2 regions of the Maricaulis maris genome follow, and region 1 is predicted to be linked to the other one. Evidence: predicted binding sites of a transcription regulator. Region 1 holds the regulator's gene; the other holds the start of a gene.

What was found. The regulator LexA, encoded in region 1, represses DNA repair genes until DNA is damaged. The targets are predictions, from matches to a motif close to ATGTTCCNCTTGTGTTCC.
Region 2: a site for LexA is predicted at 10,107-10,124, ahead of uvrA (excinuclease ABC subunit UvrA). Genes of this name have one in related genera too.

The regions. Positions count from the first base shown of each region.
Region 1 covers NZ_AP027270.1:1,512,199-1,524,169, forward strand. The annotation lists gene AAA969_RS07090 (peptidylprolyl isomerase) at 1-507, shown strand, start outside; gene trpE (anthranilate synthase component I) at 504-2,000, shown strand; gene AAA969_RS07100 (divergent polysaccharide deacetylase family protein) at 1,965-3,062, opposite strand; gene AAA969_RS07105 (anthranilate synthase component II) at 3,161-3,751, shown strand; gene trpD (anthranilate phosphoribosyltransferase) at 4,060-5,079, shown strand; gene trpC (indole-3-glycerol phosphate synthase TrpC) at 5,083-5,889, shown strand; gene lexA (transcriptional repressor LexA) at 5,986-6,684, shown strand; gene AAA969_RS07125 (ComEC/Rec2 family competence protein) at 7,214-9,379, opposite strand; gene gltX (glutamate--tRNA ligase) at 9,450-10,889, shown strand; gene gltA (citrate synthase) at 10,914-11,971, shown strand, end outside.
Region 2 covers NZ_AP027270.1:791,273-803,243, forward strand. The annotation lists gene AAA969_RS03555 (squalene/phytoene synthase family protein) at 1-597, shown strand, start outside; gene AAA969_RS03560 (SDR family oxidoreductase) at 664-1,359, shown strand; gene trmFO (methylenetetrahydrofolate--tRNA-(uracil(54)-C(5))-methyltransferase (FADH(2)-oxidizing) TrmFO) at 1,405-2,805, opposite strand; gene AAA969_RS03570 (energy transducer TonB) at 2,900-4,072, shown strand; gene AAA969_RS03575 (hypothetical protein) at 4,159-5,049, shown strand; gene AAA969_RS03580 (hypothetical protein) at 5,137-6,192, shown strand; gene AAA969_RS03585 (hypothetical protein) at 6,291-7,172, shown strand; gene uvrA (excinuclease ABC subunit UvrA) at 7,178-10,051, opposite strand; gene AAA969_RS03595 (single-stranded DNA-binding protein) at 10,391-10,891, shown strand; gene AAA969_RS03600 (hypothetical protein) at 10,875-11,606, shown strand; gene AAA969_RS03605 (SDR family oxidoreductase) at 11,693-11,971, shown strand, end outside.

The DNA.
Region 1 (11,971 bases):
CCGAGCCGCCCGTTCGAGCTCGAGGAAGTCCGCGAGCAGGCCGAAGCACGCTGGCGCTCGATCCAGGTCGACACCCAGCTGCAGGCCCGCGCCGAGGACGCGCTGGCCCAGCTGGAAGCCGGCGACGACATGGAGATTGTCAGCCTCACCACCGGTGGCCGCACCGAGACCTCGACCCTGAAACGCGGCCAGACCGCTGGTGCCTTCACGCGCAACGCGGTCTCGGCAGCCTTCAGCATCGAACCGGGCAGCTACGACATGCTGCAGGTCGGCGAGGGTCGCTACCTGGTCCTCACGGTCAATGAGATCATCCCGGCTGAGATCGCCTCGGCGCCGGCCGCAGACCTGGACGGGATCGCGACCGATATCGCTGGTGAACTGGGCAATGACGTGATCTTCGCGACCCGGGAATTCCTGCTGCGCGACTATGGCATCACCGACGAGTCGATTGATCAGCGCCTGTACTCGCTGGCCATCGGCGAGACCGATTCCAGCACACCGCGATGACCCCGCACGCGCCGATCTCGCCCGATTTCCGGACCGTTGCGGAGCGGCTGGAGCGGGGGGAAAGCTGCGTCCTCCAGGCGCGGCGGGTCGATGACCTGCTGACCCCGGTTGCGGCCTATCTCCGTCTGGCCGCCAACCAGCCCAACGCCTTCCTGCTCGAATCGGTCGAGGGCGGTGCTTGGCGCGGCCGCTATTCGGCGATCGGGCTCGACCCGGACCTGATCTGGCAATGCCGCGACGGGGCCGTCAGCGAAGCGCGCGGGATCGACGTGGCCAATCGGACCTTTACCGCGATTGACGCCGAACCGATGACCGCCCTGCGCGACGTCATCGAGGCGGCTCACTGCGCCCTGCCCGCCGATGCACCGCCACTGGCGTCCGGCCTGTTCGGCTATGTCGGCTATGACATGGTGCGCTATCTCGAGCGCCTGCCCGAAGGCGCCGCACCCGATCCGCTCGGCCTGCCCGAATCAATTCTCCTGCGCCCCCAGACCATGGTCGTTTTTGACGCGCTGAAGCAGGAGATCCAGGTCTATTGCCCGGTCCGGCCGGGCGAATATTCGGCCCGCGAAGCGTATGACGCCGCGGTCGAGCGCCTCCAGACCACGCTGCAAAAACTGTCCGGCGCGACACCGGAGATCGCACCGCCAACCGGTGCGCTCGGCGCGCGCCAGTCCAATCGCAGTGAGGACGACTACCGCGCGGCGGTCGACAAGGCGCGCGACTATATCCGCGCCGGCGATGCCTTCCAGGTCGTGCCGAGCCAGCGTTTTTCGGCGGATTATCCGGCCGACCCGTTCTGGCTTTATCGTTCGCTGCGTCGCCTCAATCCCTCACCCTTCCTCTTCTTCTTCCGCTTTGACGGGTTTGAAGTGGTCGGTTCGAGCCCGGAAATCCTGGTCCGGCTGCGCGGCGATGTCGTCACCATCCGCCCGATCGCCGGGACCCGACCGCGCGGCCGGACACCGGCCGAGGACGATGCCCTGGAAGCCAATCTCCTGGCCGATCCCAAGGAGCGCTCGGAGCATCTGATGCTGCTTGATCTCGGCCGCAATGATGTCGGCCGCATCGCCAAGCCCGGCTCGGTCCGGATCACGGCGCGCGAGATCGTGGAACGCTACAGCCACGTCATGCATATCGTGTCGAATGTGGAAGGCGACCTCGCCGAGGGCGAGGATGTCGTCTCGGCCCTGTTTGCCGGCTTCCCGGCCGGCACTGTCTCGGGCGCACCGAAAGTCCGGGCCATGCAGATCATTGACGAGCTGGAACCCCATCGTCGCGGCGTCTACGCCGGAGCTGTCGGCTATTTCAGTGCCGATGGCGGCATGGATACCGCGATCGCGCTGCGCACGGCGGTGTTCAAGGATGGCCGCATGTATGTCCAGGCTGGTGCCGGTGTCGTGCTCGACAGTGATCCCGAGTCGGAACGCGTCGAGACGGTCAACAAGGCGGAAGCGCTATTCCGCGCCGCGATTGACAGCCTCGATCACTGAGGCCTGAATCCCTGAAGCTTGGCCCCCTGAAGCCTGGATCGCTGATGCCTGAAGCCCCGGCTCGCTGGCGAGGACGGCGTCCGACAGCGTGGTGGTGGTGACGAAATCGATACCCTGTGCCGCCGGGCTGGCCAGCCAGGTCTCGAGCGTTTCCAGCGTCAGCGCATGTGGGTGACCGATCACGACCGCGTACCCGTCCTGCCCGGCGAGATCTACCGCTTCGGCCAGCCGCGCCTCGATCGAGCCCGCGTCGAGATCATGATCGAGAAAGATGTCCCGCTCCAGCGCGCGCAGGCCCAGGCCCGCCGCCACGGCCCGACCGCGGCTCTCCGCCGTGGTCAGACTATCAAGGAAAAGCGGATTGTCATGACTGATCGCCGACAGCGCCACCCGCAGGGCGCGTGGATCGGTCGTGAACCGGCTGCCCATGTGATTGTTCAGACCGATCGCCCCCGGCACACGGGCCATGGCCCAGCGCATCCGGGCCTGGAGGTCGGCATCGCTGAGACCGATCCGCAGGGCATTCGGTCCCGGATCAGCCAGACCGACCGGTTCCATCGGCATGTGAAGCATCACGTCGTGCCCGCTCATCCGCGCCAGGGCGGCCAGCTCGGCCGAGGCGTCGGCATAGGGCAGAATGGCCACGGTCAGCGCAACAGGCAGGGCAAGGACACGCTCGGCGGCAGCGATGTCGAGCCCGACATCATCGATCACGATTGCGATCCGGGGCCGCCGGGGCGCCGGGGCCGGACGGTCCGCCGGAGCGATGACAACCGGGCTCATATTTGATGCGGCGACATCAATCGGCGCTGCAAGGGCATCGGCGACGGCGCTCACCGGGACCGGATCCAGCGAATCAAGATTGCGGGCGCGGGTGACTCGAACGCCCTGATGCTGCCCGGAACTGTCTGCCGATGCCATCGCCGGCGCTGGAAAACCGCCCTTGCTTGCCACTGAAAACACAATCGCACCAAGGAGATAGGCCGCAGCCGCCAACGCACCGGCAAAGGCCGGGATCGCGGAATGTCGCGCCTTCAGGGGAGCTGCGCTGCGTCGGGTCATGGCACCAGTGCGCGCGAAGGCGGTTAATCAGGCGTTAATGCGCTGGCGGGATTGGCGAAACCGCCCCCACTGACTAGGTTTGAGCAAGGGAGAGCGCCATGCTGCTGATCATCGACAACTACGACAGTTTCACCTTCAACCTGGTCCACTACTTCCAGGAATTGGGGGCCACGACCCGGGTGATCCGCAATGATGCGATGAGCGCCGCCGACGCCCTCGCCCTGAAGCCGAGTGGCATCGTGCTGTCGCCGGGCCCGTGCGATCCGGACCGGGCCGGTATCTGCCTCGACCTGATCGCCACCGCACCGGATGACATGCCGATCCTCGGGGTTTGCCTCGGTCACCAGTCGATCGGCCAGGTGTTCGGGGGAGAGGTGATCTCGGCCAAGGCCATCATGCATGGCAAGACCAGCCCGGTAGAGCATGACGGGACCGGTCTCTTCGCCGGCCTGCCCAGCCCCTTCACGGCGACCCGCTATCACTCGCTCGCGGTCCGTCCCGAAAGCGTGCCGGATGTGCTGCGGGTGACAGCGCACACCGCCGATGGCGAGATCATGGGCCTGTGCCATCGCCAGCGCCCGGTTCACGGGGTGCAGTTTCACCCCGAGTCGATTGCCTCGGAACACGGCCACGACCTGCTCCGCAATTTCCTCGATCTGACCGGCCTGCCCCGCGCCGCCGCAGCCTGATCCGGCCCAGGCAGCGGCGCCTGACCGCAAACACCGCGAGCGAGCGTTGAACCGGCGGCAGGCACGCGCTAAATCGTGCGGGTTCGCTTTGTTCAACCCGGTGACAGGTATGCCGTCTTGCTCCGCCACAGACCCGCTTTGCCCGGCCCAAGGTGCCGGCGCGAGGGCTGTGCCGGATCCGGCGCGCGTTCGATACCCTTGGCCGCCAACCTTCGGCGGGTCGGTCCATCGATGGCGCAAAACATCCTGCCCCTGACCGGCGCATGACCTGGTGTCGTGCTTGATCTTACTCAGCGAAACGACTGACAATGCAAAACATTTCCCTCTGCCTGACCGCCTTTGCGCGCGGCGAATTTCCGGCTGATACGGCCATCGCCGGCGCTTTTGACGAGCTGATGTCCGGCGATGTCGCGGACGCCGCCATCGGCGGATTCCTGATCGGTCTCGCGGCGCTTGGCGAGCGCCCGAGCGATATCGCATCCGGCGCCCGGGCCCTGCGCAGCCGCATGACCCGGATCAACGCGCCCGAGGGTGCGATCGATACGTGCGGCACCGGCGGCGACGGCAAGGGCGCGTGGAATATCTCAACCACCGCCGCCATCATTGCCGCCGGCGCCGGCGCCATTGTCGCCAAGCACGGCAATCGGGCGGCATCGTCCGAATCCGGCTCGTCGGACGTGCTGGGCCAGCTCGGGGTCAAGCTCGACTGTGCACCGGCCCTGGTCGAGCGCTCGCTGAACGAGGCCCGGGTCGGCTTTCTCTACGCCCCCGCCCATCACGCAGCCGTTCGCCATGTCGGTTCGGCGCGCCAGGCGCTCAAGGTCCGCACCGTGTTCAACCTGCTCGGGCCGCTGTCCAATCCGGCTGGGGTGAAACGGCAATTGCTCGGCGTCTATGACAGGCGCTGGCTGGTCCCGATGGCGACTGCGCTGCGCGATCTCGGCTGCGAGCGCGCGCTGGTGATATGCGGTCAGGACGGCATGGACGAGCTGACCACCACAACCGGGTCCGACATCGCCGAGCTGCGCGATGGCGAGATCCGCGAATACAGTTTCCATCCCGAAGAGGCCGGCCTGCCTGTCGTTTCCGATGAGGCCCTGCAGGGCGGTACGCCGCAGGAAAATGCGGCGGCGATCCGGGCCCTGCTCGATGGCGAGACCGGCGCCTTCCGTGACATCGCGGTGCTCAATGCCGGCGGCGCCCTGATGCTCGCCGGTCTGGCCGAGACCATTGCGGCGGGGGCTGTCCTGGCGGCTGCCGCCATTGATGATGGCCGCGCCAGTGCCGCACTCGACCGCATGGTCGCCATTTCCAACGGGGAGGCCTGAGCCATGGCCGCAACACCGGATACGCTGGCCCGCATCGGCGCCTACAAGCGCGATCATATCGACGCCTGCAAGACCGCCCGCCCCTATGACGAGATCGCAGCGGCGGCGCGCGATGCGGCGCCGGTTCGCGGCTTCCAGGCCGCCCTCGCCAGTGCACCCGAGGGCCTCGGCCTGATCGCCGAGATCAAGAAGGCGAGCCCGTCAAAGGGCCTCATCCGCGCCGATTTCGACCCGCCTGCCCTGGCCCGCGCCTATGAGGCCGGCGGCGCGACCTGCCTGTCCGTGCTCACCGACGGGCCGAGCTTCCAGGGCGCTGACGCCTTCCTGACGGCGGCACGGGCCGCGGTCTCCCTGCCCGCCCTGCGCAAGGACTTCATGTATGACCGCTACCAGGTCGCGGAGGCCCGGATGCTGGGCGCCGACGCCATCCTGGTGATCATGGCGGCGATCGATGACGACACCGCCCGCGCCCTGATCGACGAAGCCGCCAAATGGTCACTCGATGTTCTGGTCGAGGTCCATGACGCACCGGAAATGGAGCGCGCGCTGGCCCTCGACGCCCCGCTTCTCGGCGTCAACAACCGCAATCTGCGGACCTTCCAGACCTCGCTGGACACATTCGATACCCTGGCCCCGATGGTGGCTTCCGACCGGCTGCTGGTCGCCGAGAGCGGGATTGCCAGCCATGCCGACGCCGTGCGTCTCAAGGCGGCGGGCGCACGGGCCCTGCTGGTCGGCGAAAGCCTGATGCGGCAGAGCGACGTGACAGCGGCCACGCGGGCGCTCCTCGGTCGCGCCGGAAGCGCTTGACGCCTCTTCGGAACACTTATAGAACATGACCTCCTATTCCTGATTTGTTCCCGCGGGTGTCAGCCTGAATCCGGGAATGCGAACAAGGGGGTCACCTTGCTGACGCGCAAACAGAACGAGCTTTTGCTCTTCATCCATGGTCGCATCAAGGAAACCGGGGTTTCGCCCTCGTTTGACGAGATGAAGGCCGCCCTGCAGCTGGCCTCCAAGTCGGGCGTTCACCGTCTCATCACCGCCCTGGAGGAGCGCGGCTTCATCCGCCGCCTCGCCCACCGGGCCCGCGCGCTGGAAGTTCTCAAACTGCCGGAGTCAGCGGCGGTCGCCGAAGCGCCATCCGTCCCCAAGGGCAATCTCGGCCCGAATGTCGTGCGCGGCAATTTCGCCAAGCCGGAACCGACCGACAGCGATGGCACCATTGATGTGCCGATGCTCGGCCGGATCGCTGCCGGCGTCCCCATCGCCGCCATCCAGCACGAGACCGACCGCTTCGCCTTCCCGGCCGGCATGGTCGGTGCGGGCGAGCATTTCGCGCTTGAGGTCAAGGGTGATTCGATGATCGAAGCCGGCATCATGGATGGCGACACGGTCCTCATCCAGCGCTGCCAGTCGGCCGAAAACGGCACCATTGTCGTCGCCCTCGTCGATGACGAGGAAGCCACGCTGAAGCGGCTGCGCAAGAAGGGCGGCTCGATTGCCCTCGAAGCCGCCAATCCGGACTACGAAACCCGCATCTTCGGACCGGATCGCGTCAAGGTTCAGGGCCGTCTGGTCGGACTGATCCGCAAGTATCACTAGCCGATCGACGGGCGATTGATTTGCCTCTGGCGCCGGCCGGGTGTGAGCCAATCGAGCTGACCGAGCGTGACGTGGCGTGTGGCAGTTCTGTCTGGCACGCGGGTCCGCCGAGCCATTCAATTCGCTGCAAGGGTGTCGCTGTCACCGCGCCCCGGCGTCGCGATGTCGTGCCAGGTTTTGATCCAGGTTTTGATCCAGGTTTTTGATACCGTGCGTCGGCCTTTCGATGCGGCGCTGGATCCTGTGATCCAGCGCGAGGGTCTGCAGCTCGTGTGATCGTCCCGGGCATTCGTCCCATGTCCTGCGGGTCGTCTCATGGCCCTGTCGTTCGTCTGATGGCCTGCAGGTCGTGTGATGCTCTGCGGTCGGTATGATGGTTTGCAGGTCGTCTGATGCGTGTTGTCCTCGATTGAGCCGGACCTTGGACGCCATGGCCTGTGCACCGCAGGTCTGGCTGCCGAGGACGGAGCCTGGCCCAGGTCGCACATCGGCGCGGCGGCTGGCGGCACCTGAATTGCCCTCACGCCTGTCAGAGCGGGCGCCAGGGTCGCTCCTGCCCTTCGGGGCGTGCACTGCGGATCGAGCGGATGTGTCCCTTCGATATCCGGATCAGCTGGCTTCCGGTCCGATCGAGACGATCCGGATCGAAGACCACGGCCTCGCAGCGCGCCTCGATCCAGCCGGGGATGTCGACATCGCTGACGATCAGGTCGGACCGCTGGCAGTCCGTTTGCCAGTCATCGAGCCTGGTCAGCCGGGTCAACCTCAGCCCGACCAGCGGCGTGCTGCAGCCCATGGCGTCGCAATTCGCAGACCAGCGTGTCGGCGCAGGTCCGCCCTCACCGCGCGCCTCCAGAAAGACCCGTGCCGCAAAGCGCGAGCGGCGGCGATCGCTGACAACCCAGCCCGAACCCGCTTCCATGGCCCCGCCGGTCTCGGAGTCCTGAATGGCGGATGTCTCGCGAGCCAGGATCAATCCGGTCTCGGAGATGAAAAGATTGGGTTGCGGCGCCAGGCTCCAGATGACCAGCGCCAGCCCCATGACAAGCGCCCCCGTCATCCGCGACGGTCCGCGCAGCAGCAAGAGCAGGACAAAGCCGGTCGAGAAGAGCGCCAGCACCGGTCCTGAGGCGGCGGCGACCAGGCGTTGCGCGCCCGGCCAGTCGGCCACCATGGCCGCCAGCTGCAGCATCCCGCTCAGCCCCGCCTCCATGATTGCGAAGGGCAGTCCGTCCAGACCGAGCGGAATGAGCACAAAGCCCAGCACACCGGCGGGCATCACGATCAGCGAGAAAATCGGCATGACCAGCAGATTGCCCGCCAGTCCGAAGCTGGCAATGCGGTGGAAGTGAAAGGCGGCAAAGCCCGCCGTCGCGGTTCCGGCGACCAGGCTGGTCGTCCCCAGCCCGCCGAGGAACAGTCGGACTTGTCCGACCAGGCCGCGCGCGCCCGATGTGTCGCGCCGGTCCTGCCAGACCCGGGCCGCGGCGATCAGCGCGGCGGCAGCCGAGAAGGACATCTGGAAGCCCGGCATGATGACCGCCTGGGGCTGCAAGGCGAGAACGGCGACAACGCCCAGAGCCAGCGTGTGCAGCGACAGCGCCCGCCGTCTCAGGATGACCGCTCCCAGCACGGTCACGGTCATGATGAAGGCGCGTTGGGTCGGGATCGCGCCACCGGAGATCACCAGATAGCCGAGTGCAAAGACCAGCGCGATCCAGGCCGCCGGCACGGCTGGATCCTGACGTCGGGCCCATACGGTCGCCGCTGACAGCGCCAGCCGGACAGCAAAGAACACACCGCCGGCCAGCAGCGCCATGTGCATGCCCGAAATCGCCAGGACATGACCCAGACCCGAGCGGCGCAGGATCTCGACATCGCCCGGATCGACATGGGCGCGGTCGCCGGTCAGCAGGGCAGCCGCAAGACCGCCCGGTCGAGGCGCCATGCGGTCGCGGATGTGCGCCGACAGGCCGGCCCGCAGGCGCGCGATGCGGCGCTCCACGCGGTCCTGGGCCAAGGCGGGCCCCGGTTCCGCCGGTGCGACCGCAAACCCGGTCGCGATAATGTCCTCGAAACCGGCATGAAAGGCGAAGTCATAGCCGCCCGGGACAGCCGCTGACCGCGGCGGCGCCAGCACCGCGCGGACCATGACCGCGTCACCGGGACCGATCGCGCCCGGATCACCCAGCACACGGACACGCTGACGGCCAGACGGGGCGATGGCGGACGGGGCCAGGGTGTCCGGATCATTCCTCAGCCGGATCAAGAGGCGCTGCCGCCCGGACCCGCTTCGATCGATCGCTTCCAGCCAGCCCTCGACCGCGACTGCCCGTCCGCTCTCAATGGCCGGCGACCGGCCATGATGGGCATGGGTGTGGGCCCCGGCCCGGAGCATGAAAACGGACGCGACCAACAGGATGATGGCGATCATGCCCGCGGTACGCTCCAGTCGTTTTCGGCCAGGAGGGGAAAAACGATTGGTTGCGGCGGCGGCTGTCCCAAGCGCAAAAAGCGCGAAAATCAGCCCGCCGGACGGCTCGAAGGGGAGTGAGAAATAGAGGCCGGTCCCGATAATTGCGCCCAGGGCCGCAACCACCGCCGGTCCGAAATCGGCAAGCGCATCAACCGATTTGGCTGATTTCGTCCCTCGATTTGCCACGCCATGCGGCAGGATTGCGTCAGGTTGAAGCATCAAGCAGCCTACGGTCTATCGCAAAAGCTGATATTCATGCTAACACGACTTCCCCGTCTCGCAGTGCAGCATGAATTCGCAATTGCAAAACAACGACAAGATGATTCGAACCCGCTTCGCCCCCTCGCCCACTGGCTTCCTGCATATTGGCGGGGCGCGCACGGCGTTGTTCAACTGGCTGTTTGCCCGCCATCATGGTGGCCAGTTCCTCCTGCGTATCGAGGACACCGACCGCGCCCGCTCGACCCAGGCGGCGATCGACGCCATCCTCGACGGCCTCGGCTGGCTCGGCCTCGACTGGGACGGCGAGGCGATTTCCCAATTTGCCCGCGCTGAACGGCATGCCGAAGTGGCCTATGCGCTGCTGGAACGTGGCCACGCCTTCAAATGCTATTGCACGACCGACGAGGTCCAGGCGCTGCGTGATGAGGCCTTCGCCGCCGGACGCGCCCTGCGCTCGCCCTGGCGCGACCGCGATCCCGCCGATGCGCCGGCCGACACACCCTTCACGGTCCGCTTCAAGGCGCCCGATAGCGATGTCGTGCTCGACGACGCCGTTCAGGGCCAGGTCCGCTGGGCCGCCAAGGAGTTCGACGACCTGATCCTGCTTCGCTCGGATGGTACACCGACCTATAATCTCGCCGTCGTGGTGGATGATCACGACATGGAGATCACCCATATCGTGCGCGGCGACGATCATCTGGTGAACGGCGCCCGGCAAAGCCAGATCTATGACGCCATGGGCTGGGACAAGCCGGTCTTCGCGCATGTCCCGCTGATCCACGGCCAGGACGGCAAGAAACTGTCCAAGCGTCACGGCGCACTCGGCGCCGAAGCCTATCGCGAGATGGGCTATTTGCCCGAGGGCCTGCGCAACTATTTGCTGCGGCTCGGCTGGTCGCATGGCGACCAGGAATTATTCTCCGACGCCGAGGCCATCGCGGCCTTCGATCTGGGCGGTCTGAACAAGGCGCCGGCCCGGATGGATATCGACAAGCTGAACCACATCAATGCACACCATATCGGTCAGGCCGATGATGCGCGTTTGACGGAACTGGTTTTGCCCTTCCTCGATACCCTTGAAGACCGCATCGATGCGGACGATATCACCCGCAAGCGCCTGATGGCGGCCATGCCGGTCCTCAAGACCCGCGCCTCGACACTGGCAGAGCTCGCCGGCCAGAACTATTTCCTGCTCCGCCCGCGCCCGTTCGTGCTGGAGGGCAAGGCGGCCAAACCGCTCAAGGACGATGAGTCGCGGGAGCGGCTTTACCGCCTGTTCACGCATCTCGGCGATGTGGATACGTGGACAGAAGCCGCGTTGTCGGACGCGCTCAAGGAATTCGCCGAGACCGAAGAGGTCGGGTTCGGCAAAGTGGGTCAGCCGCTGCGCGCAGCGCTGACCGGAGGAGCACCCGCTCCCGACCTGGCCCTGGTCATGACCTTTATCGGTCGCGACGAGACCTTGGGCCGGATACAGGATCAGATGACGCCGATCGCGACTGCGTGACCGGTGAACCATGGGGATGACGTGATGGAAAACAAAGCCAAGCCGAACGGAACGGCCACGCTCAACTACAATGGCAAATCGCTGGAACTGCCGGTGCTGAGTGGCGAGATCGGTCCGGATGTCATCGACATCCGCAAGCTGTACGCCGAGACCGGCATGTTCACCTATGATCCCGGTTTCACCTCGACCGCGAGCTGTGAGAGCCAGATCACCTATATTGATGGCGACAAGGGCACCCTGCTCTATCGCGGTTACCCGATCGACCAGCTGGCCGACAACTCGAACTTCATCGAGGTCTGCTACCTGCTGATGAACGGCAATCTGCCGTCCAAGAACGAGCTCGAGACCTTCGACTGGACGATCCGTCGTCACTCGATGCTGCACGACCAGTTCGACCAGTTCTTCCGCGGCTTCCGCCGCGATGCCCACCCGATGGCCATCATGGTCGGTACGGTTGGCGCCCTGTCGGCCTTCTATCACGACTCGACCGACGTCAATGATCCGGAAGCCCGCACCATCGCTTCGCACCGCATGATTGCGAAAATGCCGACGATCGCCGCGCGTGCCTTCAAGTACGCCGTGGGCCAGCCCTTCATCAGCCCGCGCAATGATCTCGACTATGCCGCGAACTTCCTGCGCATGTGCTTTGCCGTGCCGGCCGAGGATTATGAGAGCAACGCCGTTCTCGCCAAGGCGATGGACAAGATCTTCATCCTGCACGCCGACCACGAACAGAATGCCTCGACCTCGACCGTCCGCCTGGCCGGTTCCTCGGGTGCCAATCCGTTCGCCTGCATCGCGGCCGGCATCGCGTCGCTCTGGGGCCCCGCTCACGGCGGTGCCAACGAAGCCGCGCTGAACATGCTCAACGAGATCGGCTCGGTCGACAAGATCCCGGAATATGTCCGCAAGGCCAAGGACAAGTCGGACCCGTTCCGCCTGATGGGCTTCGGTCACCGCGTCTACAAGAATTACGATCCGCGGGCGAAAGTCATGCGCGATACCTGCCACCAGGTGCTCGACGTGCTGGGCGTGCGCAATGACCCGACGCTGCAGGTCGCCATGGAACTCGAGCGCATCGC
Region 2 (11,971 bases), 720 kb from region 1:
GTGCGTCGCCACGATGTCACCGAGGGCCTGGCGCCGCTCACCGACCGCATCCCGTTCGCCGATCTTTCCCCCCTGATCGAGGCTCGCTTCGACGATATCGCCGCCCGGCCTTTCCGGGATCTTGATGATGTCCTTGCCTATGTCGATGCCACCTCCGGCCTGCTCGTCCGGCTTGGACTACGCACGGTCGGTGCCGAGGCTTCGCTGCCGGCAGGGATTGCCCTTGCAGCGGGACGCGCCTGGGGGCTGACCGGTCTCCTGCGGGCCTTCCCGTTGCGGGCGCGGATCGGTCGCGCCCCGGTCGGCGGAGACAGTCTCGGTCAGGTCGCTGTCACCCCGGCGATGCTGGCGCAGGGTCTCGGCGCCGAGAAGGTGGCGCAGGCGCGCCAGCCGGTGATCGCCGCCGCTCGTGACGCCTGCCGGACCCTTGCCGGGTTCGGTCCGCTGCCAGCCGAGGCGGTTCCGGCGATGGGCTATTGCCGCCTCGCGGCCTGGCATCTCGGCCGTCTGCCGGACAGCCCCTATGCCCTCGCGCCGGACATCAATCCGCTCGCCCGGCGCTTGCGACTGACATGGCTGGCATTAAGCGGTCGATAGACAGTCCCGCCCTCTTGCTTCCGAGGGGCGCCCGCGTTCAACATGGCGGCAACCAAGGAGACGACCATGCATCACGCGCTGATTACCGGAGCCAATCGCGGACTGGGGCTGGAGCATGCCCGGCAATTGCTCGACCGCGGCTGGCATATCAGCGCCGCCGTGCGGGATCCGGATGCAGCGACCGAGCTTCGCGCTTTGCCGGTTGGCACGGGCAAGCTGGATATTCACGCCTATGACGCAGCTGACCCCGAGAGCGCCGAGGCCCTCGCCAAGGTCGTGACGGGGCCGGTCGACCTGCTGTTTGCCAATGCCGGGATGATGGCCCCGGAGACACGCAAATTCGGCCGTGCCGCCGGTGCGGCGATGGTGGAAGAGTTCAAGGTCAACACGATCGCGCCGCTGGCGCTGGTCGAGGCCTTTGTCGACCAGGTCGCCCAGTCCGAGATGAAGGTCATCGCCCTGCAGTCCTCGCGCATGGGCTCGATCCGCGAGAATGGCAGCGGTGCAGCGTACGGCTATCGTGGCTCCAAGGCCGCGCTCAACGCCATCGGCAAGTCGCTCAGTGTCGATCTCAAGGATCGCGGCATCGTCGTGCTGATCCTGCACCCCGGCTGGGTCAAGACCGACATGGGCGGCCCCAATGGCCAGCTCACGGTCCAGGAATCGGTGTCCGGCCAGCTCGACCTGATCGCCCGTGCCTATGGCAATCCGGTGATGAGCGGCCGCTTCTATCACGTCTCTGGCCAGGACCTGCCCTGGTAGTCGGGCAGTATCGTCGCAGGCCCTGGCCCGGAGCTGAGGCCTGGCTCAGCCCGCCTGCCAGCTCGCCAGATCGTCGAGCGCGCGCTGCGACATCGCGGTCTTGCGGGCCGGGGTCTTGGCCTTGCCCTTGATGCGGTTGCCTTCGGCATCGACGGTGGGCTGCTCGATCGGCGGGAAAAGGCCGAAATTGACATTCATCGGCTGGAAAGAGCCCTTGCCGCTATCCAGGTGACCGCCTGTGACATGGGCGATCAGCGCGCCGAGCGCGGTGGTCGCCGGTGGCGGTGTCAGGCTCCCGCCAAGTCGCTCGGCGGCGGCATAGCGTCCGGCCAAAAGGCCCATCGCAGCGCTCTCGACATAGCCCTCGACACCGATCAGCTGCCCGGCAAAGCGCAGGCGCGGCTGACTCTTCAGGCGCAATTGCGCATCGAGCAGCTTGGGTGAGTTGAGGAAGGTGTTGCGGTGAATGCCGCCAAGGCGGGCAAAGCGCGCCTCCTCCAGGCCGGGGATCATGCGCAGGACTTCGCCCTGGGCGCCGTATTTCATCTTGGTCTGGAAGCCGACGAGGTTGAACAGCGTGCCCAGCGCATTGTCCTGGCGCAGCTGGACAATGGCCCAGGGCTTGACGGTCGGATTGTGCGGATTGGTCAGGCCGACCGGTTTCATCGGCCCGTGGCGCAGGGTCTCGCGACCGCGTTCGGCCATCACCTCGATCGGCAGGCAGCCGTCGAAATAGGGGGTGTTGGCTTCCCATTCCTTGAACTCGGTCTTCTCCGCCGCGATCAGCGCGTCGATGAAGGCCTCATACTGGTCCCTGTCCATCGGGCAGTTGAGATAGGCCTTGCGCTCGGCTTCGGTCTCGCCCTTGTCATAGCGCGACTGGAACCAGGCTTTGTCGGTATTGACGCTGTCCCGGTAGACCACCGGGGCGATGGCATCGAAGAAGGCCAGCTCGCCTTCGCCGGTCTCCTTCAGGATCGCCTCGGACAGGCTTTCCGAGGTCAGCGGACCGGTGGCGATGATGACGCTGTCCCAGTCCTCCGGCGGCAGGGCCGGGATTTCCTCGCGATTGATGGTGACCAGCGGATGCTCGGAGAGCTCTTTCGTGACGGCTTGCGAGAAGACGTCGCGATCGACAGCCAGCGCCCCGCCAGCGGGCAGGCGCGCGGCATCACCCTGGCGCAGGATGATCGAGTCGAGGCGGCGCATTTCCTCGTGCAGGAGGCCGACCGCATTGGTGCGGTGATCATCCGAGCGGAAGGAGTTCGAGCACACCAGCTCGGCCAGCCCGTCGGTATGGTGGGCGTGAGTGCCCTTCACGCCGCGCATCTCGTGCAGGATGACAGGAACGCCCTTGGAGACGAGCTGCCAGGTTGCCTCGGAGCCGGCCATGCCGCCGCCGATGACGTGAACGGGTTTTATCGCTTGATCTGTCATGCGCGGCATATCGAGCCGGGGGACGAGGGAGTCAAGCGGGCGCGGGCAGACTTGACGCCTTGCGGTGCCCGGTCAAAGCTCGTGATCAACGGGGGGTTGCGTCATGAAGCAGGTTTGGGTTGCGCTATTGGCGCTGATGGTCACGGCAACAGCTGGCGCGCAAGGGCTGCCGCCAGAGGTTACAGCCGCCTATCGGGCGTATCAGGCGGCATTGGATGCCGGCGACACCGTTGCACTGCTCGAGAGTGCGCGGGGCGCTTACGAGGCCGGTGATGAGGCCGGTATCGACCGAGCCACGCTGGCGACCCTGGCTGAAAATTACGGGTTTGCCGCGTCCTTGAACGGAGAATACGAGACCGCTCAACTTGCGTGGCGAAACGCGGCCCGCCTTTCGGACCGGGCCAATGCCGATCCGGTCGAGCGCGCCTGGCGTTGGCACAATGCGGCTCTGGTTGCGCTCCATAACGAGGATCGGAGTGACGCCTACGCCTGCTCCCGCAACGCGGCGAATGCGCTGGAAGAATTGGGTGCCGCCCTTGCTCCTGCGGCAGATTTCGCCGGAGATGCCTTCCTGACGCGGGCCGCGCTGGCGATGGGGCGCGGTCGTATTCACGAGGCTGGCGAGGCGGCCTTGCAGTCAGCGGCGGCCTTTGAGATATCCTTGGTCGAGCCGACCGCCAGCTATGGGCTCGCCCTGTTCTATGCTGGAATCTCGCAGACGCTGGACCGCGACTTTGATGCGGCGACCTATTCGCTGCACATGGCGATCGACGTCATGGAGGAAAAGGCTCCTGATCATCCCGACAGGCGGACGATGAGGGCGGCCTTGGTTTCAGCGCGCGGCGCCCGGTTCGATGATGAGGCGGGCGGTGGTGATGAGGGGCCCGAGTCGCGTCTCAATGCGCGTCTCGCCGAGAACCCTTTCCACACCGCGCGCTATCTGGCGTCCGAGGCCGAGGATGAGGCTGACGAAGCCGACGGGACGGATGAAGGGGTTCCGTGTTGTGATGCTGCGCCGATCAGGCGGCGTGAACCCAGCTATCCGATGGAAGCGGCCTACTCGGATCTTGATGGTGTTGTCTATGCGACCTTCGCTGTGACCGAGGAGGGCCGCACTGACGCGATTGAAGTGACCGGCTCCTTCCCGCCCGGTGTCTTCGATCAAGCATCAATCAATGCCATTGAAGACTGGACCTATGAACCGGCGACACGCGACGGTGTTCCGGTGCGTCGCGAGGGCGTCGTAACCCGCTTTGACTTTCGTATGCGGCGCTGACGCACCCTGTCTGTGCGCGACCGCGCGTCGCGCTTGATCCTTGCGGGCAGGGCGGTATCTCTGTGCCGGTGTCCTTCGGAGCCGTCATGTCCAGTCAGCCCATCCCCGTCCTGCGCAGTGCGGGTGCCGCCTACAGCTTCCTGTATGCCCATTGGCGCCGCTTCCTGCTGGCCGCTGCGCCCTTCACGCTGGCCTATGCCGTTCAGCTCTGGCTCGCCCAGAAGGCGCTGGGTGCGCCACTGTCCGGCTTCTGGCTGACCCTTGACGCCACGGCGATGATTGCCCTGACGGTGGGTAGCCTCGCCTTTTCGGCGATGAGTTTCCGGCTGGCGGTGCGCGGCGAATATGCGGGCCAGTGGGGTTTGCGCCTCGGCGGTGATGAGTGGCGATTGTTCGTGGTGGCGCTGCTCAATGCGGCCCTGGTGCTGATCGTCGCCCTGTTGACCGCGATGTTTGCCTTTGTCGTCTTCAGCACGATTGCCGGTGGTGCCATCGAGCAGGCCGGCATTGATCCGGAAGCGGCCGGCGTCGATCTGCCGACCGCCATGAGCTACATGTCGACCGCGGACTGGGTTGCCGCCTGGGTGGTCAACGGGATCGCCTTCCTGCTGGTCGCCTGGCTGGTCGCCCGCTTGTCGATGTCCTTCCCGGCCAGTTTCGCCCAACAGGCTGTGCGGGTGCTGTCGGTGTGGACGCTGAGCGAAGGCCAGGCCTGGCGGATTCTGGGGGCCATGGCGCTGGCGGCACTGCCCTTGATGCTGGTCCAGATCGGTCTTTACGAGCTTGTCTGTCTTGCCCTCGACGCACGCCCCCTGATGACGCCCGTGACCGTCGGCGACGAAGTCATGACGTCGGGCGGGTTTGCCCGGGCGCCGGAATATCTGCGGGTGACGGGGCTGTTCTCGGTCATCAACCTGCCGGTGATGGCAGGTCTCTATGCCCAGTTCTACAAGGTTCGCAGCGCCGAAACCGCCTAGCGGGACGGATCCAGCCCGCTTCCCGGTGGTGCTTTGCCCCGGATTGCGCATGATGGGACCATCATGACGCAAAGGCAGGGGGCTGACATGGCCACGCAGAGCTTTGATATCGGCAAGGGCATCTTCTGGTTTTTCATCCGCTTCGGCGAACGACCGGCCGGCGCGCTCTGGCTGATGCTGTTCCAGACCCTGTGTGTGCTGGCCCTGATGGGCGTTGGCGTGCTGGTGATGGGCCCGGCCTATCTCAACCTGTTCGAGCTGATCGGGGCCGATGCGACCGGCCATCTCGCGGACGCCGAGGCGGCCCGCCTGGTCCTCGACGTCATGATGCCATTCCTCACTTACGGCTTCCTGATTGTTCCGGTCACGCTGTTGCTTGCCGTGATGTTCCAGGCGGCCTGGTTGCGCTTCCTGACCAAGGGCGAGATCAAGCCGGTCATCCCGCTGCGCCTCGGTGGCGACGAGCTGCGCCTGATCGGCGTCAACCTGCTCTACCTCGCGGTGGCGGTCATGGCCTATTTCGGGATTGTCACCGTGCTGGGTCTATTCGGCTTCGGCGCCATCATGATGGCCCAGGATAGTGGCGGTTCCGCTGCGATGGGGATTAGTGCAGGCCTGTTGATCGGCACCGGGGTGCTCGGTGTCCTGATTGGCCTGGTCATTCTCGGCGTCCGCCTGGCCTCGGCACCGGCGCTGACCGTGCTGGATGGCCGTCTGCGCTTCTTCGAGAGCTGGGAGGCCAGCAAGGGCGTCTTCTGGGCACTGCTGGCCAGCTATGTTGTCGTTTATGTCCTGATGGGTCTTGTCGGCGGCATTCTGGGCGTCATCGTTCAACTCATTCTGCTCGCGGCTTTCCTGCCCATGATCATCGAATTCGTCGACCTGGCCGACCACGGCCAGATGGCGGACCCGGACGCCGTGCTCGCCAGCCTCCAGTCCAGCTTCACCGAGCCGGGCACGATTGTGGCGATGATCGCCGGTTTTGCGGTGCTCTACGCGATTCAGGTCCTTCTGGAAGGGATCTGGCATTCGGTCGGTGCCTATAACGCCGTGCGCGTCCGCAGCGGCGGCGAGGGCGAGGCGGGCGACGCTCCGGTCCTCGGCAAGGATCACCCGATGGGCGCCTCGCCCAGCGAGGGCTGACGGGCAGCGATCATGCCGGCAAACCGATGGGGGACGAACCCCGGTCTGGTTGCTTGCGTCTGGCCATGCTAGAGGCACACGAAGCGCTGGGGAAATTCATGAAAGACATCAATCCGATGAACGCGGTCGCCCTGTTCCTGGTTGTCGGGAAACTGCGGCCGAATTCGACGACCGTGCTGGCGGGCTGGACCTTCGTCTGGTTCTTTCTGGTCAGTCTCCTGCAGCTCACCCTGCAGCCAGTGCCGCCGGCCCCCGGCGCGGAAGTCGGTCCGGCCATGGCGTCCTATTTCGCCAGCCTGGCGGTGATGCTGCCGATCGGATTGATCAGCTGGGCGCTGCCCTTTGCAGCCTGGATGCGTCTGCTGACGACCGGCCAGGGTAATGGCCTCATTCCCTTCCGCTTTGGCGCCGAGGAATTCTGGGCGCTGGCAGTGCTTCTGGCGCTGTTCGCGACCTACCTGGTTGCGATGGTGGTCGTGACCGTCATCGCCGTGGTCCTCGTGAGCCTGGTTCCGCTGCTGGCTTTTCTGGGGATTTTTGTGGTTCCGGCCGTCACCGTGGCGGTGGTCTATATCGGCCTCCGGTTGACCCCGGCAGCCGCGCTCAGCGCAATGACGCACCGCTTTGCCATCACGGCGACCTGGCAGGCCATGAAGGGCCGGATCGGCTCCGTCCTGATGGCCTGGCTGGTCGTCGTCGCGGCCATGATTGCCGCCAGCATCGTAATGATGGCGCTCGGCCTGGTGATCCCCTCCTTCAACCTGCAGCAGGAAATGATGCAGATGCTGACCGGCGGGCCGCGGCCCGGCCTGGCTCAGCTGCTACCCTTTGCCTTCGTCAACATGGTGTTGAGCCTGCCGGTCACGCTGATGGGCTACAGCGTGACGGCCTACTACGCGATGGCGATCAGTGGCCGTGATGATGACTGGATGCGCGCGATTGCCGAGGCGGAAGCCCAAGCAGAGGGCGGGGTCGGGTAGCCAGGCTAACCCGCCTTCTTCCGCAATTCCTTCGCCCGCTCCAGCATCGGGGCTAGGTAACGCCCGGTCCAGCTGCGCTCGACCTTGGCGACGTCTTCCGGTGTGCCGACCGCGACGATCTCGCCGCCGCCATCACCGCCTTCGGGCCCGATATCGATCAGCCAGTCGGCGGTCTTGATCACGTCGAGATTGTGCTCGATGACCACGACCGTATTGCCGGCCTCGACCAGCTCGTGCAGGACTTCCAGCAGTTTGCGGACATCCTCAAAATGCAGGCCGGTGGTCGGCTCGTCGAGAATGTAGAGCGTCTTGCCGGTCGCGCGTTTGGACAATTCCTTGGACAGCTTGACCCGCTGGGCCTCACCGCCGGAGAGCTGGTTGGCCGGCTGGCCGATTTTCACATAGCCGAGACCAACGCGCTTGAGCGTCTCCATCTTGTCGCGCACCGCGGGCACGGCCTTGAAGAAGTCAGCGCCTTCCTCGACCGTCATGTCGAGCACGTCGGCGATCGACTTGCCCTTGAACTGGATTTCCAGCGTCTCGCGGTTGAAGCGTTTGCCGTGGCAGACATCACAGGGCACGAAGACGTCCGGCAGGAAGTGCATCTCGATCTTCACCACGCCATCGCCCTGGCAGGCCTCGCAGCGTCCGCCCTTCACATTGAAGGAGAAGCGGCCCGGCTTGTAACCGCGCGTCTTGGCTTCGGGCAGCTGGGCGAACCATTCGCGGATCGGGGTGAAGGCGCCGGTATAGGTGGCCGGGTTGGAGCGCGGGGTACGGCCGATCGGCGACTGGTCGATATCGATGACCTTGTCGAGCCGGTTGAGGCCCTCGATCCGGTCGTGCGGGGCGGGCACCTGCTGGGCCTTGGAGAGCTTGCGGGCCGCAGCCTTGTAGAAGGTCTCGATGGTCAGGGTCGACTTGCCGCCACCGGACACACCGGTAACACAGGACAACACACCGAGCGGGAATTCCGCATCGACGGTCTTGAGATTGTTGCCGGTGGCGCCGACGACTTTCACGGTGCGCTTCTTGTCGATCTTGCGGCGTTTGGTCGGCACCTCGATCCGGCGTGTGCCGCGCAGATACTGACCTGTCAGGCTGTCGGGATTGGCGGTGACTTCCTCGGGCGTTCCCGCCGCGACGACTTCGCCACCATGGACACCGGCGGCCGGGCCGAGATCGACCACATAATCGGCGGTCAGGATGGCCTCCTCGTCGTGTTCGACAATGATCACCGTATTGCCCAGATCACGCAGTCCGCGCAGGCTTTCCAGCAGGCGGGTATTGTCGCGCTGGTGCAGGCCGATCGAGGGCTCGTCGAGCACGTAGAGAACCCCGGTCAGGCCGGAGCCGATCTGGCTGGCCAGACGGATCCGCTGGCTCTCGCCGCCTGACAGCGTGCCCGAGGCCCGGTCGAGGGTGAGATAGTCCAGCCCGACATCAACGAGGAACTTCAGGCGTTCGCGGATTTCCTTGAGGATGCGTTCGGCGATCTGGCGCTGCTTGGGTGTCAGCGTGTCTTCCACGGCGCTGAACCAGTCACGCGCCTTGCGGATGGACAGCTTGGTCGCGTCGGCGATGTCATGGCCATCGATCTTGACGCTGAGCGCTTCCGGCTTGAGGCGTCGGCCGCCGCAGGTCTCGCAGGGCTGGGCCGACTGGAAGCGGGCGAGGTCTTCGCGCACCCAGCTCGAGTCGGTCTCGCGCCAGCGCCGCTCGAGATTGGGGATCACGCCCTCGAAGGGCTTCTGGGTCTCGAACTTCCTCAGCCCGTCCTCATAGACGAAGGTGACCTTCTCCTTGGTGCCGAACAGAACGATCTTGCGGAAAGGCTCCGGCAGGTCGCGCCAGGCCTGGAACATGTCACCGCCGAAATGGCCGGCGAGGGCCTGCAGGGTCTGCTGATAGAGTTTCGAGGTTGCCCGGCTCCACGGTGCGATGGCGCCGTCCGAGAGCGGTTTGTCGCGGTCCGGGACGACGAGGTCCTCGTCAAACTTGAGTGATTGGCCCAGCCCGTCACAGCTCGGGCAGGCGCCGAAGGGATTGTTGAAAGAGAAAAGTCGCGGTTCGATCTCGGAGATGGTGAATCCGGAGACCGGACAGGCAAACTTCTCGGAGAAGACCAGGCGTTCGGCCTTGTCGTCCGCGTCCTTGCGGTCGGCGAACTCGCCCACCGCAATGCCATCGGCCAGGCGCAGGGCGGTCTCGAGACTGTCGGCGAGGCGGCTTTCGATGTCCGGCTTGATCACGATCCGGTCGACCACGACGTCGATGTCGTGCTTGAACTTCTTGTCGAGCGCGGGGACGTCTTCCAGCGTGTAGAATTCGCCATCGACCTTGACCCGCTGGAAGCCGGCCTTCAGCCACTCGGAGAATTCCTTGCGGTACTCTCCCTTGCGGCCGCGCACGACCGGCGCCAGCAGATAGAGACGGGAGCCGTCCTCCAGCGCCATCAGCCGGTCGACCATCTGGCTCACCGTCTGGCTCTCGATCGGCAGGCCGGTCGCCGGCGAGTAGGGGATGCCGACGCGGGCCCAGAGCAGGCGCATATAGTCGTAGATCTCGGTGACGGTCCCGACCGTCGAGCGCGGATTCTTCGAGGTCGTCTTCTGCTCGATCGAGATGGCCGGCGACAGGCCCTCGATCGAATCCATGTCAGGCTTGGACATCAGCTCGAGAAATTGGCGGGCATAGGCCGACAGGCTCTCGACATAGCGGCGCTGGCCCTCGGCATAGATCGTATCGAAGGCGAGCGAAGACTTGCCGGAGCCGGACAGGCCGGTGAACACGATCAGCTTGTCGCGCGGCAGTTCGACGGAAACATTCTTGAGATTGTGCTCGCGTGCGCCTTGCACGCGGATTTTGTCGAGCGCCATGCGTCTGCCTGTCTCCGGTCGGTCGCGCCTGTCGGTTGGGAATCACAACCGGTCTGGAACGTTAGGGGAACATCGCACGATCTGTCCAGCGCACGACATGATCGCCCTGAAATAGGACGCACACGGGTCCGGGTCCAGCGCCGTACGCGGGACCCCTGACAGCGTTGTGGCAGCAGGGGGCGGGGCCAAATGTGATTGGCCTGAGTCGGTTGGCTGGACTCTCCTCGCCGCCTCCTTTCAAATCGCCCGACTCGCGGTCCGGAATTGACGCGCGGAACAGAATGTGAACACTAGGCGGCCCGCCCGGAGAGGCGAGGCTGCAAGGATGGAGAACGGGCGATGGCGGGAAGCGTCAACAAGGTAATTCTGGTCGGCAATCTGGGACGTGATCCGGAAATTCGCCGCATGAACAATGGCGACCCGGTCGTCAATCTCTCGGTCGCGACCTCCGAGAGCTGGCGCGACAAGTCCTCCGGCGAACGCCGCGAGAAGACCGAGTGGCACCGTGTCGTGATCTTCAACGACAATCTCGCCAAGGTCGCCGAGAATTACCTCAAGAAGGGCTCCAAGGTTTACGTCGAAGGCCAGCTGCAGACCCGCAAATGGACCGACCAGAACGGCCAGGAGAAATACTCCACCGAGGTCGTGCTGCAGCGTTTCCGGGGCGAGCTGACCATGCTGGACGGCCGCAATGAAGGTGGTTCCGGCGGCAGCTTTGGCGGCGGTAGCAGCGGCGGCTATGACGAGATGGGCGGCGGCTCCGGTGGCGGCCAGCGCTCGGTTGACGGACCCAAGGAAGACTTCCGCAATGCAGATCTCGATGATGAAATCCCGTTCTAGCCTTCTCAAGCAGATCGCGGCCGGCGTCCTCGCCACCAGCCTGGCGGGTGGTGCCGGTTTGGCCCAGGACCAGGCCACCGACCCCAATGCCCGGTCGCCCGAGATCGTGATCGTCCCGGTCGGCGAGGATGGCAGCGAGGCCCACTTCGTGGTCGGAGACATGGCCTGGGGTGATGTGCTGGGTATCCTGAACCAGCTCCAGAGCCAGCCGTCCGAACAGACCATCGAGGTTGCGCAGAGCCTTTGGACCTCGCGCGATGTCAATCCGCCCTTTTTCCTGTTTGAACTGGCGCGGCTGACAGCCGAATCCGATCCGACCTTTGCGGTTCAGGCCTATTTCCTGGGCCGGTCGCGGACGATGTATGACGCCGCCCGCTGCCTCGATTCCTCGGCACTGGATGTGATCAACGAAGCCTCGGCCTATGCGGGCGACGTGGTGGTCCAGGTCATCGCGAACCGTCCCGAGCTGACCATCGAGGCGATCGAGCACGTGATCGAGACCGAGGGCGCCTTCGCCAGCGAAGCCTCGCCCTGGTGGGCCTGTTCTTTCGGATCGAGTGCGTATTTTGCAGCCGTGAATGGCGACACGCTGGCAAGCGATGAATGGCTGATCGTCGAGAGCCGCTGGCCGTCGGTGCGCAGTCGGATTGAGGCCAATCTGCAGAACAACCTCACCATGATGCGCGACGCTGTCGCTGCGGCAACGGCGCAATAGCGCATCCGGGTCTCAGCGGGCCGGTCCGAACTGGACGGCAGCCTTGAATCGGTGCGCTCTGGGGCGTGTCCGGGGAGGGCGCTTCGATGAATGTTCTGATTGCCGGTGCCAGCGGTTTCATCGGCTCTCATATCGCGGCCCGCTTTCATGCGCTCGGCCATGACGTCCGGGCTGCAGCGCGCGGCGTCGATGCAGCGCAAAGGCGCTCGCCCTGGCTGGACTGGGTCGGCTGTGATTTCCGCCATGACCGGGTCGAGGACTGGCGTCCACGCCTCGTGGGCGTGGATGTCGTGGTCAATTGTGTCGGCGTCCTCCAGGACGGGCTCGGCGATGACAGCCGGGCCGCCCATGTCGATGGCGCCGCG